Regions from separate parts of the Oceanobacillus sp. FSL W7-1304 genome, predicted to be linked through region 2. Evidence: riboswitches for the same ligand, from Rfam matches in the RefSeq annotation. Region 2 holds a riboswitch; the other holds the start of a gene.
What was found. Region 2 has a riboswitch for thiamine pyrophosphate ahead of NYE61_RS18065 (3-oxoacyl-ACP reductase). Riboswitches for the same ligand answer to the same signal wherever they lie in the genome.

Region 1: another riboswitch for thiamine pyrophosphate. It lies ahead of thiW (energy coupling factor transporter S component ThiW); the one in region 2 lies ahead of NYE61_RS18065 (3-oxoacyl-ACP reductase).

What each region holds. Positions count from the first base shown of each region.
Region 1 is NZ_CP150211.1:2,105,220-2,113,022, forward strand. Features, by position in the region: gene NYE61_RS10655 (ABC transporter permease) at 1-708, opposite strand, end outside; gene NYE61_RS10660 (ABC transporter ATP-binding protein) at 705-1,553, opposite strand; gene NYE61_RS10665 (LytTR family transcriptional regulator DNA-binding domain-containing protein) at 1,728-2,783, opposite strand; TPP riboswitch at 3,022-3,137, shown strand; gene thiW (energy coupling factor transporter S component ThiW) at 3,313-3,798, shown strand; gene thiD (bifunctional hydroxymethylpyrimidine kinase/phosphomethylpyrimidine kinase) at 3,876-4,676, shown strand; gene thiM (hydroxyethylthiazole kinase) at 4,679-5,449, shown strand; gene thiE (thiamine phosphate synthase) at 5,453-6,076, shown strand; gene NYE61_RS10690 (permease prefix domain 1-containing protein) at 6,143-6,424, opposite strand; gene NYE61_RS10695 (helix-turn-helix transcriptional regulator) at 6,421-6,732, opposite strand; gene NYE61_RS10700 (sigma factor) at 6,925-7,413, opposite strand; gene NYE61_RS10705 (hypothetical protein) at 7,536-7,803, opposite strand, start outside.
Region 2 is NZ_CP150211.1:3,643,610-3,651,412, reverse strand. Features, by position in the region: partial or broken gene NYE61_RS18085 (transposase) at 1-1,413, shown strand, start outside; gene NYE61_RS18080 (hypothetical protein) at 1,406-1,615, shown strand; gene NYE61_RS18075 (hypothetical protein) at 1,640-1,777, shown strand; gene NYE61_RS18070 (DNA alkylation repair protein) at 1,945-2,190, shown strand; TPP riboswitch at 2,446-2,545, shown strand; gene NYE61_RS18065 (3-oxoacyl-ACP reductase) at 2,696-3,448, shown strand; gene NYE61_RS18060 (LLM class flavin-dependent oxidoreductase) at 3,530-4,840, shown strand; partial or broken gene NYE61_RS18055 (transposase) at 5,328-5,825, shown strand; gene NYE61_RS18050 (IclR family transcriptional regulator) at 5,890-6,669, opposite strand; gene NYE61_RS18045 (TRAP transporter large permease) at 6,698-7,803, opposite strand, start outside.

The DNA of each region.
Region 1 (7,803 bases), 1.5 Mb from region 2:
CTCATCCAACTCTCGCTTTTTAAATACGATGACAGTGGCAATCATTCCCACAACTACCCAAGCTGCAATGATACCTAAATTACCTAGGACATCTCCAAATCCTGAACCGGCCTCAACAGCTGTTGCTAGCTCGATCAATTGGATATTTGGTAAATAGTCGATGACAGACAGGATAGGATACTCTTCAGCGAAAGGACGAAACATAGATCCAAATCCAAAAATAAACATAACTGGTAAAATGAGTACAGAAGCTTCCATTAAGGTTCTAGAGATCAATCCCATCAATGTTCCTAAAGCAATATAAAACAAGCTAGATACAACAATTGCGATTGCTACAATCCCCATATTTGCTGGCTCATAGCCTGTCAGCATCGCACATAGAATAATCGTTATAACAGTTAATATAAAGGTTACTAAACTTTTACCGCCAAGAATTTCTGGTATAGTTGCTGGCGAAAGCATCAAACCGCGTAATGTGTTTTTCTCTTTTTCTTCTGCTATAATGGAACATTGCAGGAATGCTGTAACGATGGCTAAGGTCAAGTTAATTACTACATAGTGAACTTCTACTGTAAGATTATCCATTCGACCATAAAAAAATGCAAAAATGAGCGGCATTAAAATTGTTGTCGATACATACATATTTTTATATAAATCCTTCATATCCTTTTGAAAAATTGCCATGACACGTTTCATTGAAAAAGTCATACTAATTCCCTCCCTGTTACTTCTACAAAAATATCTCCTAATGTTGGTTCATTTGAATGGATGGAAACGATCTGATCGGTTGATAGGTACTTATATATTTCATCCGCGCCTTTCGAACCACCTGGTAAACTTAATTCGCGTCCATCTTTTAATTCAACTGTTACAGAGGAATCCGAAAATTGTCTGCGAAGAACTTTCGGCTCATCGAGCAACTGTATTTTTCCTTTATGCAAAAATGCAACGCGTTTACACAGTGTTTCCGCTTCACTCATATCATGTGTGGTCAAGAAAATGGTTGTTCCTTTTTCATTCAATTTGCGGAGTCCATCATGAATATGCTTTGAGTTCACTGGATCTAAAGCAGATGTTGGTTCATCTAAAAACAACAATTCCGGCTCATGCAGGAAGGCCCTTGCTAACGTGACACGCTGCAGCATTCCTTTTGAAAGCTTTGAAACTACCTTTTTCGTATCCTCCGTCAAATTAACCATCTCTAACACTTCACTAATTCGTTTCGATGGCACATTATAAAGCTCACAATACAATTTCAGATTGTCATAAATTGATAACCGCTGATACAATCCACTATTATCTGTAATAACACCAATTCGTTTTCGATAGGATGGCTTATTTAATGAAGCAACAGGCAAATTAAATACGGTCGCATCTCCAGATGTTTGCATCAATTGTCCAGTTAATATTTTTATAGTTGTCGTTTTTCCAGAACCACTCGGTCCTAAAAATCCAAATGTCTCTCCTTTTTTTACTTGAAAGCTTACATCTTCCAATGCAGCTTTATTACCAAAAATCTTTGCTAATGATTTCACTTCAATAATGTTTTCCAAAATTCTTCCTCCCCGTAGATCTCGTTTGTTTGTGACTCTAGAATAAATGGAAAGCGAAGGGAAATCAGCATATTTCCTATGAAAAGAGTATTTTTCAAGGTGAATGGCGCATTTTTAACGCTCAATTATCCGAGTTGCAAGTCTTGATATTTCTACTTTTTCGATGAACGGAGCTTATTTAAGGCCGAGTAGATCTTTTAATTCCGCCATTTTTGTTTTAGACAGCGGAACCTGCGACTTTTCCTTGTCATCCAAAATCAAACTATAACTATTTCGAGTCCATGTGATCACTTCACGAACCTTTTGTAAATTTACAATATACGAGCGGTGACATCTGAAAAATCCAAAATGCTGCAGGCGCTCTTCTAAATTCGTTAAGGTGAGTGAGCTTGGAAATGCTTCCCCTTTTATGTAAATATTTGCTTGACCATCATTGCTTTCAATATAATCAATCTCAGGGGGGTCAAATAAAACAATTTTATCGTTAACTTTCGTTGGAATTTTATTCAATTGAATTGGCTTTGTGTCTTTTTCATTATCTGTTTCTTCTGCTGGAATTAATTCTGTATCTCTTTCCTCTGTATCTTCCTCTGTTTCCGTCTCAATAATTCGTAAACCATCTTCATCCAATCGATAAACACGATCAGCAACCGTGACGGCACTTTCCATATTCCCAGTTAGAACAAGTATACTTTTATCTTCTTCTTGTATCTTTCTTGTAATATTAATAAATACACGTTTTGTCTCCATGTCTACATTCAAATCAGGCTCCTCAAAAACAAATAAAGAAGGATCCTGAATCAATAAACGTCCATATTGTACACGTTTCATTTCCGAAAATGTTAAATCTCTAATTCTCTTGTTTTTCTTTCCTTCCAGCTGTGTTAGATGGATAACTCGTTCAAACGTTTGTTTAACTTCATATAAGTCATAAAAAAATCGAAAATACTCAGAAACCGTTAATCTCTCATACATCCCATCTTCAAAAAAGCAAATACCAACTTGATGTAAAAATCCTCGCTTGTTTTCTGCAATAGTTACTTCCTTTACACGGATTTCCCCATTTACAATGGGGATTTTTCCGAGAATCATATTTAAAAGCGTGCTTCGAACATTTAGCGTTGAATAAATGGCAGTAATCTCCCCTTCAGCAATTTCTAAATTAAAAGCAGGAAATAGCTGTGTATCCTTTTCATGTTTTTCTATGTTTTTCATAGTTAAAATTGTCATTCTATCAGCCTTTCTTTAATACTTTTTTATATGTATCCTTTTATTCATTGTTATCTCCCATTACACAATAAAAAGTGCAATCACGTTCCGCTAAATCAAGAGTATGTACCATTTTTTTCGTAACGCTTCTACTATATAATTAGCAGACTACATTAGTTATACCATGTTTTCCATGTTAATAATGACAAAAGTTAAAAAATTTGTTAAGCTTAGAGATGAATTTACAATTCTATCGCATTTAAACTACTAGGGGTGCCCAAAAAGCGTGGGCTGAGAGGGAAGCGTGTATCATTTCCCGACTCTTATGGACCTGATCTGGTTAATACCAGCGGAGGGAAGTAGTCTGACATATGTCTAAACTATTTTTCACACGTATCAAGCTAGGTCCTAATGGATCTAGCTTTTTTACGTCCAGTTCTAGCTCCGTGTCCGTAGCTAAACTTCAAAATCCAGAAAGCAGCAATTGCTATAAAGAAGCGTACTGGTTTACATCACTGCTTTTTGTGATACCCCAGAAATGGAGGACTTGATGAATCGAACACGTTTATTAACTACTATGTCAGTATTTATTGCAATTGGGACAATCACCGCTCAACTATTATGGTTTCCCGCTGGAATTGCTAGAGCCTATCCTGTCCAGCATGCAATTAATGTCATGGCAGCTGTTACGCTTGGACCAGGTCCAGCTGTCGTTATCGCTTTTATGATTAGCTTACTTCGCAATATGCTCGGGCTAGGGACATTATTAGCATTTCCCGGTGCGATGGTTGGCGCATTTTTAGCAGGTTATCTTTATAAAAAATCCAGCAAGAAATCATTAGCCGCTATCGGTGAAGGCGTTGGAAGCGGGATTTTCGGTGCACTTTTCGCTGTCCCATTTGCTTACATTTTTATGGGAAGTTCTGCCGGAGCATTCGCCTTTATCCCACCATTTCTTGTTAGTAGTATTACTGGTTCTATTATCGGCTTATTTATCGTATCCAGGGTTTCAAGTAAACGTTTAATTCGTAATTAAATTGCATGATTTATAAAAGGATTTGAAAGAACGACACTTATATGTGAGGTATCTTCTGAAAGGATGGTGTATAACCAATGAAACAAGTAGCATGTGCACTTACAATTGCCGGTACAGATCCAAGTGGCGGTGCAGGTATCCACGCTGATTTAAAAACATTTCAAGAGCTGCAAAGCTATGGGATGTCCGTAATTACTTCGGTTGTGGCTCAAAATACAACAGGTGTTCAAGCCGTTCACCATGTACCGATTGAAATAATTGAACAGCAATTAGATTCCGTGATTTCTGATATGCCTATTCACGCACTGAAAACTGGAATGATCGCCAATCAGGAGATGATGAAAGTTATCCAGAAAAAAATAGCAGCACTTCAAGTTCCATATGTCATGGACCCTGTTATGGTTGCAACGAGCGGAGATGCTTTAATCGAAGAAGAGGCACGTGATTATTTACGCAAACAGCTTTTACCCCTGACAACACTTGTAACACCGAATATTCCAGAAGCTGAATTTCTTATTGGAGAAACGATTGAAACAACAGATGATATGAAACAAGCTGCAGAACTGCTTGTGAAGGAATTCGGTGTTGGTGCTGCTTTAATCAAAGGCGGACACAGAGAAGGGGAAGCAATTGATTTCCTTTATGATGGCTTAAATATACACAGCTTCTCAGCAGAGCGAATTGATACTAAAAACACACATGGAACTGGTTGTACGTACGCTGCAGCAATCACTGCTTATTTAAGTAAAGGTTTGTCTTTGTATAACGCTGTTAAGAATGGAAAGGATTTTGTCACGGCGGCAATTAAGTATTCATTCGACCTTGGAGCTGGGAGTGGTCCAACAAACCATTGGGCAATACGAAAGGATAAGTGCTAAACATGAATCCAACAATTATTAAAAGTGTACGGGAAAAGACACCGCTCATTCATCATTTAACAAACCAGGTTGTCATGAATTTTACCGCAAATGGACTGTTAGCCTTTGGTGGCGCCCCTGTAATGGCAAAAGCCGAAGAGGAAGCAAAGGATATGGCTTCTATTGCAGATGGTCTTTTAATAAATATCGGTACCTTAACAGCAAAGGATCTAGATGCAATGATTCTTGCTGGTAAAAAGGCAAATGAAAAAGGAATTCCCGTTGTACTTGACCCAGTAGGTGTTGCTGCAACGACATTTCGTACAACTGCTGTTAAACAAATTTTAAAAGAGGTAAAGCCTACTGCTATTAAAGGAAATGCTGGTGAATTAGCACATCTGGTCGATATCCCTTGGCAAACAAAGGGCGTGGAATCGCTTGGTGAGGGTAATGTTGAAGATATCGCTCGCAGCGTCGCACTGGAATACAAAACGACCGCTGTTGTTACAGGTAAAATAGACATTATTTGCACCGGAAAATCCTGCATGGAGAATCATACTGGGCATCCAATTCTAGCTAAAGTAACAGGTGCTGGTTGCTTGCTAGGTTCCATACTAACCGCCTGCTTAACAACGGATGACCCAATTGAAGAACAGGTACTCACAGCTGTTCATTTTTACGGATTAGCCGCCTCCCACGCAGCCGCAAGTCCGTCAGTGAACGGGTCAGGAACATTTATAGCTCCATTTATCGACGCACTTTCATTAGAACCCGAACAACTGGAGGGAAAATAAAACATGTTATTTCCAATGAAGCCATCCTTACGAAAGTATTTTATTATGGGCAGTCAAAATTGCGACCGTAATCCTGGAGATATACTGGAAGCTGCAGCTAAGGCTGGAATAACAGCATTTCAGTTTCGAGAAAAAGGTCCTTCATCACTTAACGGTAATGCGAAATTGGAATTAGGTAAAGAGTTACGAGCAATTTGCCGAAGCTATCACATTCCATTTATTGTGAATGATGATGTCGAGCTTGTGGAATTACTTGATGCAGACGGTATACATGTTGGTCAGGATGACCGATCAGCAGAAGAATTACGTCAAGCTTTTCCAAATAAAATTATTGGACTCTCTGTATCAACTACGGATGAAGTTGATAGAAGCCCGATAGATCTTGTTGATTACATTGGTGCGGGTCCAATTTTTTCCACAACAACAAAAACGGATGCGAAAGCGGCTGTTGGGTTGGAGTGGATTCAGACATTACGCGCACAATTCCCAATGCTTCCTATTGTCGGAATTGGAGGGATTGAAACAAAGAATGCTAAATCTGTGCTTGAAGCTGGGGCTGATGGTGTCTCGTTTATCTCCGTGATTACACAGGCAGAAGATATTGCTAAAGCCGTTAAAGCGATTTAGCTTGTAGGAACCGCTTTTGAATCTAGCAAGAGAGGATATCTCAAAAGTCTAACTTTCGAGATATCCTTAACTATGAAAAAGTAAGGATCCAATGGCAAGTGCCCGCATCATTTCTTTTCGAAAAGGAAACATTGCTTGTTGGATCTGCCCACCGACCTTTGTTTCATTGCCGATGTGCTCCATTGCCTTCTTTTCCGCTTCTTTATCGGATAACCCCGCATTGATAAATTCTTCCTTGGACAACTCCAAATGAATCAGCAATTCTTCGTATAAGTCATCTTTCTCTTGTTGATTCCCCTCAATTTGTTGAACTGTCTTTTCAACAAATCTTCTGAGATCTTGCGTCATGTTAATCCCTCCGAACTCTTATTTACAAGGAATTCAATCATTTTCCAATTTCTCTGTTTTTGTTGCAGTTCTTTTCTTCCTGTTTCGGTTAGATGATAATATTTCCGCCTTCCGTTTTCTGTATCACTCCAATAAGACTTAATCCACTGTTTTCTTTCTAATCTTTTCAAAGCCGAATACAGCGTTCCCTCACTCATATCATACGCATCATCGCTTAACCGTTTTAAAATTTTGGTAATTTCGTAACCATACAAATCGCGCTGGGAAATTAAAAACAATATCAATAAATCAATGCTTCCTTTCATCATTTACCTATCCATTACGCATATTCACCCCTTTTTTCCTGTTAATACCAGTGTGTTATGATGCACCTCGTATCACAAGGGTAAAAGCAATAAAAAGCAAACGAAAATGTACCCGTCAGCAGAATCCACGAGAAAAAATGTACCAGTCCCCTTAAATAATGGAACTGGTACATTTATTAAACGCAATAGAACAAATTACTGACTAATCATCGTGCGCAGCGATTCTCTCCCTCGCCAAATATAGGTTAGGGTAGTGGAATTGGGGATTTCTAAAACTTCACTAATCTCCTGAATGGATAAATGATTGCTAGATTTTAGGGTTAAAGCTAATCTCTCTTTTAAAGAAATGTTCATCAATATAAGTTTCATATTATTATCTTTATTTAATACGGGACTAGCATGCACGCCGGTTTGATTTTTTTCATTGAATTGGGTACGAGCTAGGTTCACCGTTTTTTGAAACAGCCACAGCGAAAATTTTTTAGTAGTTTCCTGATAATCGCCAATATGATTATAAACATGCAAGAAAATATCTTCAGCCATATTCTCAGCAGCTTTATTGTCACCGATAATCATGTAGCAAATTTTATAGACTGATTGATGGTAATGCTGAACAAGCTTCTTAAATGCACAATGATCTCCTTTTTTCACCTGTTTAATAACTCGTCTCCCTATCTCCCTCATCCTTTAACCTCCGTACTATGCTTCCTGTATTAGCCCTTTTTCCACTTATGCAGCTAGAAAAGCTTGTAATACTTGCTTAGCTGCAGCAAATCTTTTCGTAAACTTTCTCGCTCATCTTTTGATTACTTTTCCGAACTCAAAATCATTCTTTCTGTCGATTTCACAATTTCTTCTTCATCTATATCTGGATGCGTTATTACGATCGAATAACGTAAACCATCTTCATCCCAAACAATGCTCTTAATTACCTCTTCATACTCTGCAGCATTTCCTCGAATCTCTAAATCCGCTTCTTCAACTGGCATGTCATCGGGAGTTGGAAACACAGACAACGAAAACAATGGGATATTCTCCTTGGAACTATACATTAACTCCAGCTCATGCCGATTC
Region 2 (7,803 bases):
GAAGCCAGAATGACGGAAGTGAACCAACGGATTGCGTCGGGGGAAAATGAACATATCAAAAAACATGGCGCAAATAATCGCTGGATACTTTCAAATTCACGGGAAACAGAAACCATCAACCACTCCTTTTTTGATGCGTTGAACTCTATTGACATTGGCAGTGTTCTGCACTATGCAAATCAACATTGTCAATTTATAGAGGCATTTGATCATATCTTGGGGCGTTATGCGAAACGAGCCAGGGATGATCGGGTTTTAATTGCTTGTCTGATTGCTTGGGGCACCAATATGGGGTTGGGGAGAATGGGTGAAATCTCCGACATCGGTTATCCCCTGCTTGCGGCTACATCTGAGAACTTTATACGATTGGAAACCTTAAAAGAAGCCAATGATCGCATCAGTAATGCTGTTCGAAGGCTGCCGATCTTTCACCACTTTGACATTAATGAGGTCATTCATTCGAGCAGTGACGGGCAGAAATTTGAAACGAGGATCCATACGATGCGCTCCCGTCATTCCCCCAAATATTTCGGCTTAAATAAGGGGATCGTTTCCTATACAGCGGTGGCCAATCATATTCCCATCAATGCCCGAGTCATTGGCGCAAATGAGCATAAAAGTCATTACGTGTTCGATATTTTATACAACAATACAACCGATATCCGACCGGATGTGCATTCCACCGACACCCATGGAACCAATGAAGTGAATTTCGCCATTCTTCACTCTTTTGATTATGATTTTGCACTCCGCTACAAGGATATCTATCGTACCGTGAGCAAGTCGTTATCCGGATTCAAACACCCGAGCCAATACGGGGATGTCCTCATCAAACCTGTTCGAAAAATCAATACGAAGCTGATTATTGAGGAATGGGACAATATCCAGCGTATTCTATTGTCACTTGCATTGAAATCTACAACACAGAGTATTATCATTGGGAAACTAAGTGCTTACGCCCGCAAAAACAAAACCATGCGGGCCTTGTGGGAGTACGATAACATCATCAAGAGTTTGTACCTTCTGAATTATATAGACTCCCCACCCCTACGTCAAAATGTGCAACGTACCCTGAATCGGGGTGAAAGTTATCATAAATTAAAGCGAGCCGTATCCTATGCGAACTTTGGTAAACTCCGTTTCAAAACAGAATAAGACCAACAAATTTGGGACGAATGCAGTCGTCTCATCGCCAATTGCATCATTTTTTACAATGCCAGTCTATTATCCAATATGCTAGAATACAGAGACAGGGAAGCCCTCAATTCAGATGTATTGAAACGCATTTCCCCCGTTGCATGGCAGCATATTAATTTTTACGGGCATTACGAATTTAACAAATATCCGGAATCAGTTAACATGGATGCCATTATCCAAGAGTTGGCTCAATTGGAGGTTATTCCGAATGAATAATTCATATCCATTCGAAGGAAAGGTGAGAATCAATGAAACCAGAACCAAATTGGCAGCCCGTTCTAAACCGCATATATTAGACGATGCCACAGTCAACCGTGTCATCCGATCCTACACGGAACAGCTTGAATTTGCGCCGATCTACGAAAGGCAACTCGTCAAGTGGCAACAGGAAACGGATTTATCGTCGGCGCAACTGTAGGAACTGCAACGGCTTCAAAATCAGGTGAGTGAATTGAAACAGGCCGTTACCGATATTTTAGACTTGGCCAATGAACTGAAAGAGGGAACCATTGAAAAAATGTTATCGAAAAGTGACTTTAACGTTTCATTCATCCTTATCGGCTATAGTGAAAGATACTAACAAGTTGTATATAAATATCCACCACACGTTGTTTTAGAAGCTCATTAACCAAAACAAAACTCCCAAACAAACAGTTTCCCGAATAATAAAAAGCAAATAGGCCACAATAAACATGAAAATCAGAAAATGACTGTCATCACTAAAAGACATATGGAGGTGCAATACGGATCAAGCCATACCGTTGTCCAAATTGCAAAACAAATAAATCCCGCTTTAATCTCATTGAGCAAATCGCAATACCTGTTAAACTAGACGCAAAAACTGGAGAATTACTGGAAAGTTATACAGATGAGAGTACGGAAATGTTCCATCAGATGTATAAGGGGCCAAAATACCGTATTCAATGTGGGATATGTGGTTTGATAGAGAATGAAAATACATTTGAACAGTTTGCTAAATATGCAGGTTTTTAATGTTTGTATGTGTGTCTGCTGCGACCCTAATGATTTTTTGTTGTTGAGAAAACATTTATTTGAACAAACCTTTTAAGGAACCTAAACTCTGTTAATTAATGATCGATTATAAATATGAATCCATTATGATCAAGAGTATAAATTGAATAAAAAAACAATCACGTTTTTATAGCAAAAAATCATAAAATTACGTTAACCATCCCTATTCCCTTGACATAAATTTCTAAAGATTATAACATATGGATATAACTTAATTATATGCACTAGGGGTGTTATTTAACTGAGATGAGTATTACTCAAACCCTTTGAACCTGAACTAGTTGAAACTAGCGTAGGAAAGTGTAAACTCTAAATACATACTTAAAGAACATTTATGCCTTATTCTTAATATGTAGTTATTTGTTTTTACGCAGCTTTCCTATGGGAAGGTTGCGTATTTTTTATTTTATCTATCATTTTTATGATGTAAGTTTCACGCTAAATTAATAGTATAGGAGTGGTTAGGATGATTAGAACAGTATTAGTAACAGGCAGCAGCAGAGGGTTAGGGGCAACTATTGCAAAGACATTGGCACAGCAAGGATTTCAAGTGGTTATCAACTACTATCAAAGCAAAGAAGCTGCTGAGAAGCTCGTTTCTGAGATTGGTGAAGAGAATGCTATTGCCATTCGGGCTGATGTAACAAATCGTAAAGAAGTAGATGAATTGATAAAAAAAGCAACGGAATATTTTGGCCAAATAGATGTTGTCGTCAATAATGCATTAATAGATTTCAAGTTTGATCCAACCAAACAAAAATCCTTCACAGAACTTACATGGGAAGATTATCAAAAACAACTGGATGGTACGTTAAAAGCAGCATTTAATGTCGTTCAAAGCGTCATCCCCCAATTTATTGAACGACAAAATGGAAGTATTATAAGCATTGGTACAAATTTATATCAAAATCCTGTTGTACCCTACCATGAATATACAACAGCAAAAGCTGGATTAATCGGTTTTACACGTAATATCGCTGCCGAATTAGGTGTATATGGCATAAAAGCGAATGTAGTTTCAGGTGGATTATTAAAAACAACTAACGCGAGTGCCGTTACAACACCAGAAGTATTCGATTTAATTGCTCAATCAACGCCATTGAAGAAAGTGACCACACCTCAAGATGTAGCCAATATGGTCGCTTATTTATCTTCAGAAAATGCTGACGGTATTACAGGGCAAAATTTCACAATAGACGGCGGTTTAACAATGAACTAATAGCTTAAAATACGATAGCTGATCCTTCAAAAACGGAATGTACAAGACAGTTAATAATGATGTATGTTGAGGTGTAAATAAATGACAAAAACGAAAGAAAGACAACTGCATTTAGGTGTTTTGCTGTATGGTTGCGGACACCATCAAGCTGCTTGGTTAATGCCTGACTCAAGCATTGAACATATTGGGGAGATTTCTTATTATCAATCTTTAGCACAGGTTGCGGAAAAAGGTTATTTTGATGCAGTATTTTTTGCTGATAATCAATCATTTCCGGCTAAACATGCCAGTGATATGCCAGCATTTTGGTTTGATCCAGTAGTCAATTTAACAGCTATTTCCCAAGTGACAAATCATGTTGGATTAGTTGCAACAATTTCAAGCACTTTTTCTAATCCTTTCACAGCTTCCCGGCAGCTCTTAAGCTTAGACCATATTACAAAAGGGCGTGTTGGCTGGAATCTCGTTACCTCCATGACTGATTTAGAGGCGTTGAATCATAGTATGGAAGAGCTGCCTCCTCGTGACAAACGTTATGAAAAGGCAGATGAATTCGCTGCTTTAATGAATAAGTTATTTATTTCATGGGATGATAATGCGTTTCTGCATCAGCGGGAAGAAAGAAAATTGATAAACCCATCAAACATTCAGCCTTTTCATCACGATGGTACGTATTTTAAAGTGCATGGCCCATCCACCACGCCAAAAAGTCCGCAAGGCAAGCCAGTATCCATGCAAGCGGGGGCATCTAAACAAGGCATTGCATTAGCCGCAAAATATGCCGATGCAGTCTATTCCGTGTCGTGGAACTTAAAGCAAGCAAAAAGTTTTCATAAAAAATTAGATGAACAAGTTAAACAAAGCGAAGACAGCAATAGACATATTAAAGTATTCCCAGGCCTAGTAACTTATGTAGGGCATACACGTGAAGAAGCTTTAGCCAAAAAAGCAGCTTTAGATGAGCAATTACCTATTGAAACAGCTTTAAAACAGTTGAGTTTCTTTATTCAGCAGGACTGTTCGAATTGGGAAATTGATAAAGCAGTCCCTCCATTACCTCCAGTAGAAGAATTTACTGGTCCAGTTGGACGTTACGAAACAATACTGGAAATTATCAATGATACCCAGCCTACAGTAAAAGAATTATTAGGTTATCTCAGTGCAGGCGGTGGACATCACACACTAATAGGAACACCCGAAGAAATTGTGGATCAAATGGAGGTCTGGTTTGAAGCTGGTGTTGCTGACGGATTTAATCTAATGCCTCCTACATTACCCGGCAGTTTAGAAGACTTTGTGGAACTGATTGTTCCTGAAATGCAAAGAAGAGGGATTTTCAGAAAGAATTATGAAAGTCATACCTTCCGTGAACATTTAGGGTTAAACAAATAATGAAAGTGCTGCACTATTATTTTGCCATTGAAATAGAGCAGCACAGTCAAAATTAAACAACCTGTTATCTTGGACTTGAAATTATGAATACAAAGAAAATAAATCCGGTAATGAGTAGTTAAGCAAATCTATTATAGATTTAACAAGTGAGGAAACTTAAACAGGATATAAGTTCCGATTACATTAATAAGAAAAAAGAAAAACCAGGCAAACCCCGACCGGTCCTTTTAGAAATTGATATTTAACCGTTACACTAATCTATTTTTCTCTTTCGCTAACCGAATAACTTCTCTAATCGTATTCCTTGAATGACCACAGTTCGAAGCCACCTCACTCTGTGTGACTCCCTGCAATAAAGCCTTAGAATTTCTGGATACTGAAACACAAAATAACTCCTATATAATAAATTTGCACGTATGTGCTCCTTTATTATATAGGAGGTTGGGTCAGTCATGTATTACGTAAATCACACATTATGTCCCAAGTAGTGAGTGGTTTGAAAGAAGGAGTACGAGCAATTTTCCCTGACGTAATCGTTCAATGATGCATGGTTCATTTGATTCGTAACTCCGTCAAATATGTTCCTAGTAAGGATTATCCCCAAAGCGTTAAAGAAAGTCTATGGTGCACCATGCCTTAAGGCTTGCCTAAGTGTTTTTGAATATTTTCAACAACAAGGGGCTGCATATCCAGGAGCTATTGATTTATGGACAAGAAACTTCCACCATGTCTAGCAACTTTATGATTATGGAAGTTCCATTCGTAAAGTTATGTACACAACCAATGCGGTAGAAAGTATCCATTCCAGCTTTAGAAAAGCAACCAAAAAAGGAGCATTCCCCAACGAGAACGCCTATTAAAAGTATTATTTTCACGGGTAAAAGAACTTGAAACCAAATGGGAAGGTGGCCATATCCAAAACTGGGCAATGGTTATGAACCAACTACTTCTCCAAAACGAGCTAAAAGATAGAGTGTTAAAGTAGCTTGAGTAAACTGGGACTTACACACTTTATTTGACAGACCCGGCTTTGCTCTTTCGTCGATCGTTTATCTCTCCATTAATGAGTTATTAGATTGTCCAGATCGTTCTGAAAGTCTTCTTGCTAACTTAACAACTTCTTCTCTCGCCACGTCTTTCTTTTTCTGCCAATGATTTGTTGTCATGACAATACTTACTCCTGCAATGATTTCGTTTTTATGGTTAAACACTGGAGCAGCGACACAATGAATTTCTTCGGCAGATTCCTCATGTTCTTCGGCAAATCCACGCTCTCTAGCCAATGTTAGTTGTTGATATAACTCATCTACTGACTCAATAGTTTTTTCAGTCTTTGCTGGTAAAGGTTCATCTGGATAAATCGCTTTTAATTCTTTATAACTAAATTGGGAAAGTAATATTTTTCCAATCGATGATGCATAGGCAGGAAATCTCATACCTGGCTCCGTGACTAATTGGAGCATGGAATCTCCTCTCATTTTACCTGTGTAGACGACATACCCATTATCGAATATACCCATTTGTAAGTTCTCATTAATGACTTTTTGTGTTATTGCACCCTCCTCGTAATAAGCTTGTAAAATATTAAACTGACTTAAATAGGAAGCACCAATATTTGCAATCGTAGTACCTAAAGAATATACACCACCATTATTTTTTCGAATCCATCCTAATTTCTCAAGCGTATTTAACAATGTAAACATACTACTTTTATTAATATCAAGTTTCTTTGATAGATCTATCATCCGGTATTTATTTGGATTCAAAGCAAGTAATTTTAGAATTTTATCTGTTCTCTCTATAGCTGGGCTCCAATACTTTTCTTTCATTTTTTATCTCCTCTAACTTACCTTACTATTATTCAGAAAGAAGTAATAAACTTATCTCTGGTATTATTATAAGTATAACCAAATTTAATAGCATCAGTAAAATAAATGGAATAATACTTTTTATCAGCTGATTAAACTGGATATTAGCTAATGATTTCGCGACAAACAAGTTCACACCTAAAGGTGGGGTAAGCAATCCGATAGCCAAGTTAAAAATCATTAATACACCAAAGTGAATAAGATTAATATCATAAGTATTTAGTAACGGTAGTAAAATCGGAACGATTAAAATGATTGCTGCATTTGTTTCCATAAATGTCCCGACAACTAGTAATACTAGAGTTATAATAAATAAGAATACTAAAGGACTTTCCGTAACAGATGACAATGCACCTGCAATTTTCGATGGAATTTGTTCAACAGTAATTAACCAACTCATTAGGTTTGCTGTTGCTACAATGAATAATACCATTGCTGACAATGTTCCCGCTTCAACAAAAACACTTTTTAACTCAGATATTTTCATCGTACGATAGATAAATAAAGAAACGATTAAACCATAAATACATGCAACAGCACCTGATTCCGTAGGAGTGAACCAACCTAAATAGATTCCACCAAGTATGATAAGTGGCATTAATAAACCAAGGATAGAACTTTTAAGACTCTGAAAGAATTTTTTAATACTTGTTTTTTCTGAACCCTTATATCCTTTTCTCTTAGAAATGATAAAACAATAGATAATTAAAGTTAATCCCATTAGAAGTCCAGGTAATACTCCTGCAATAAATAAGTCTCCCACACTTGCATTTGCAGAGATTCCAAATGTAATAAAAGGGATACTAGGTGGTATAATAATACCAATTGTTCCACTAGCTGCAATTAGTGCGATTGAGAACTTCTTATCATACCCTTCTTTAATCATAGCAGGTACTAAGATACTTCCAATCGCAACTACTGTTGCTGGAGCAGAACCAGATATGGCTGCAAAGAACATACTAGAAATAACTGCAATAATCGCAAACCCGCCGGTAATGGACCCGACAATACTTGCAGCTAAATCAACCAAGCGTTTTGATATACCACCAATCTCCATAATTTTCCCTGCAATCATAAATAAAGGAATAGCCATTA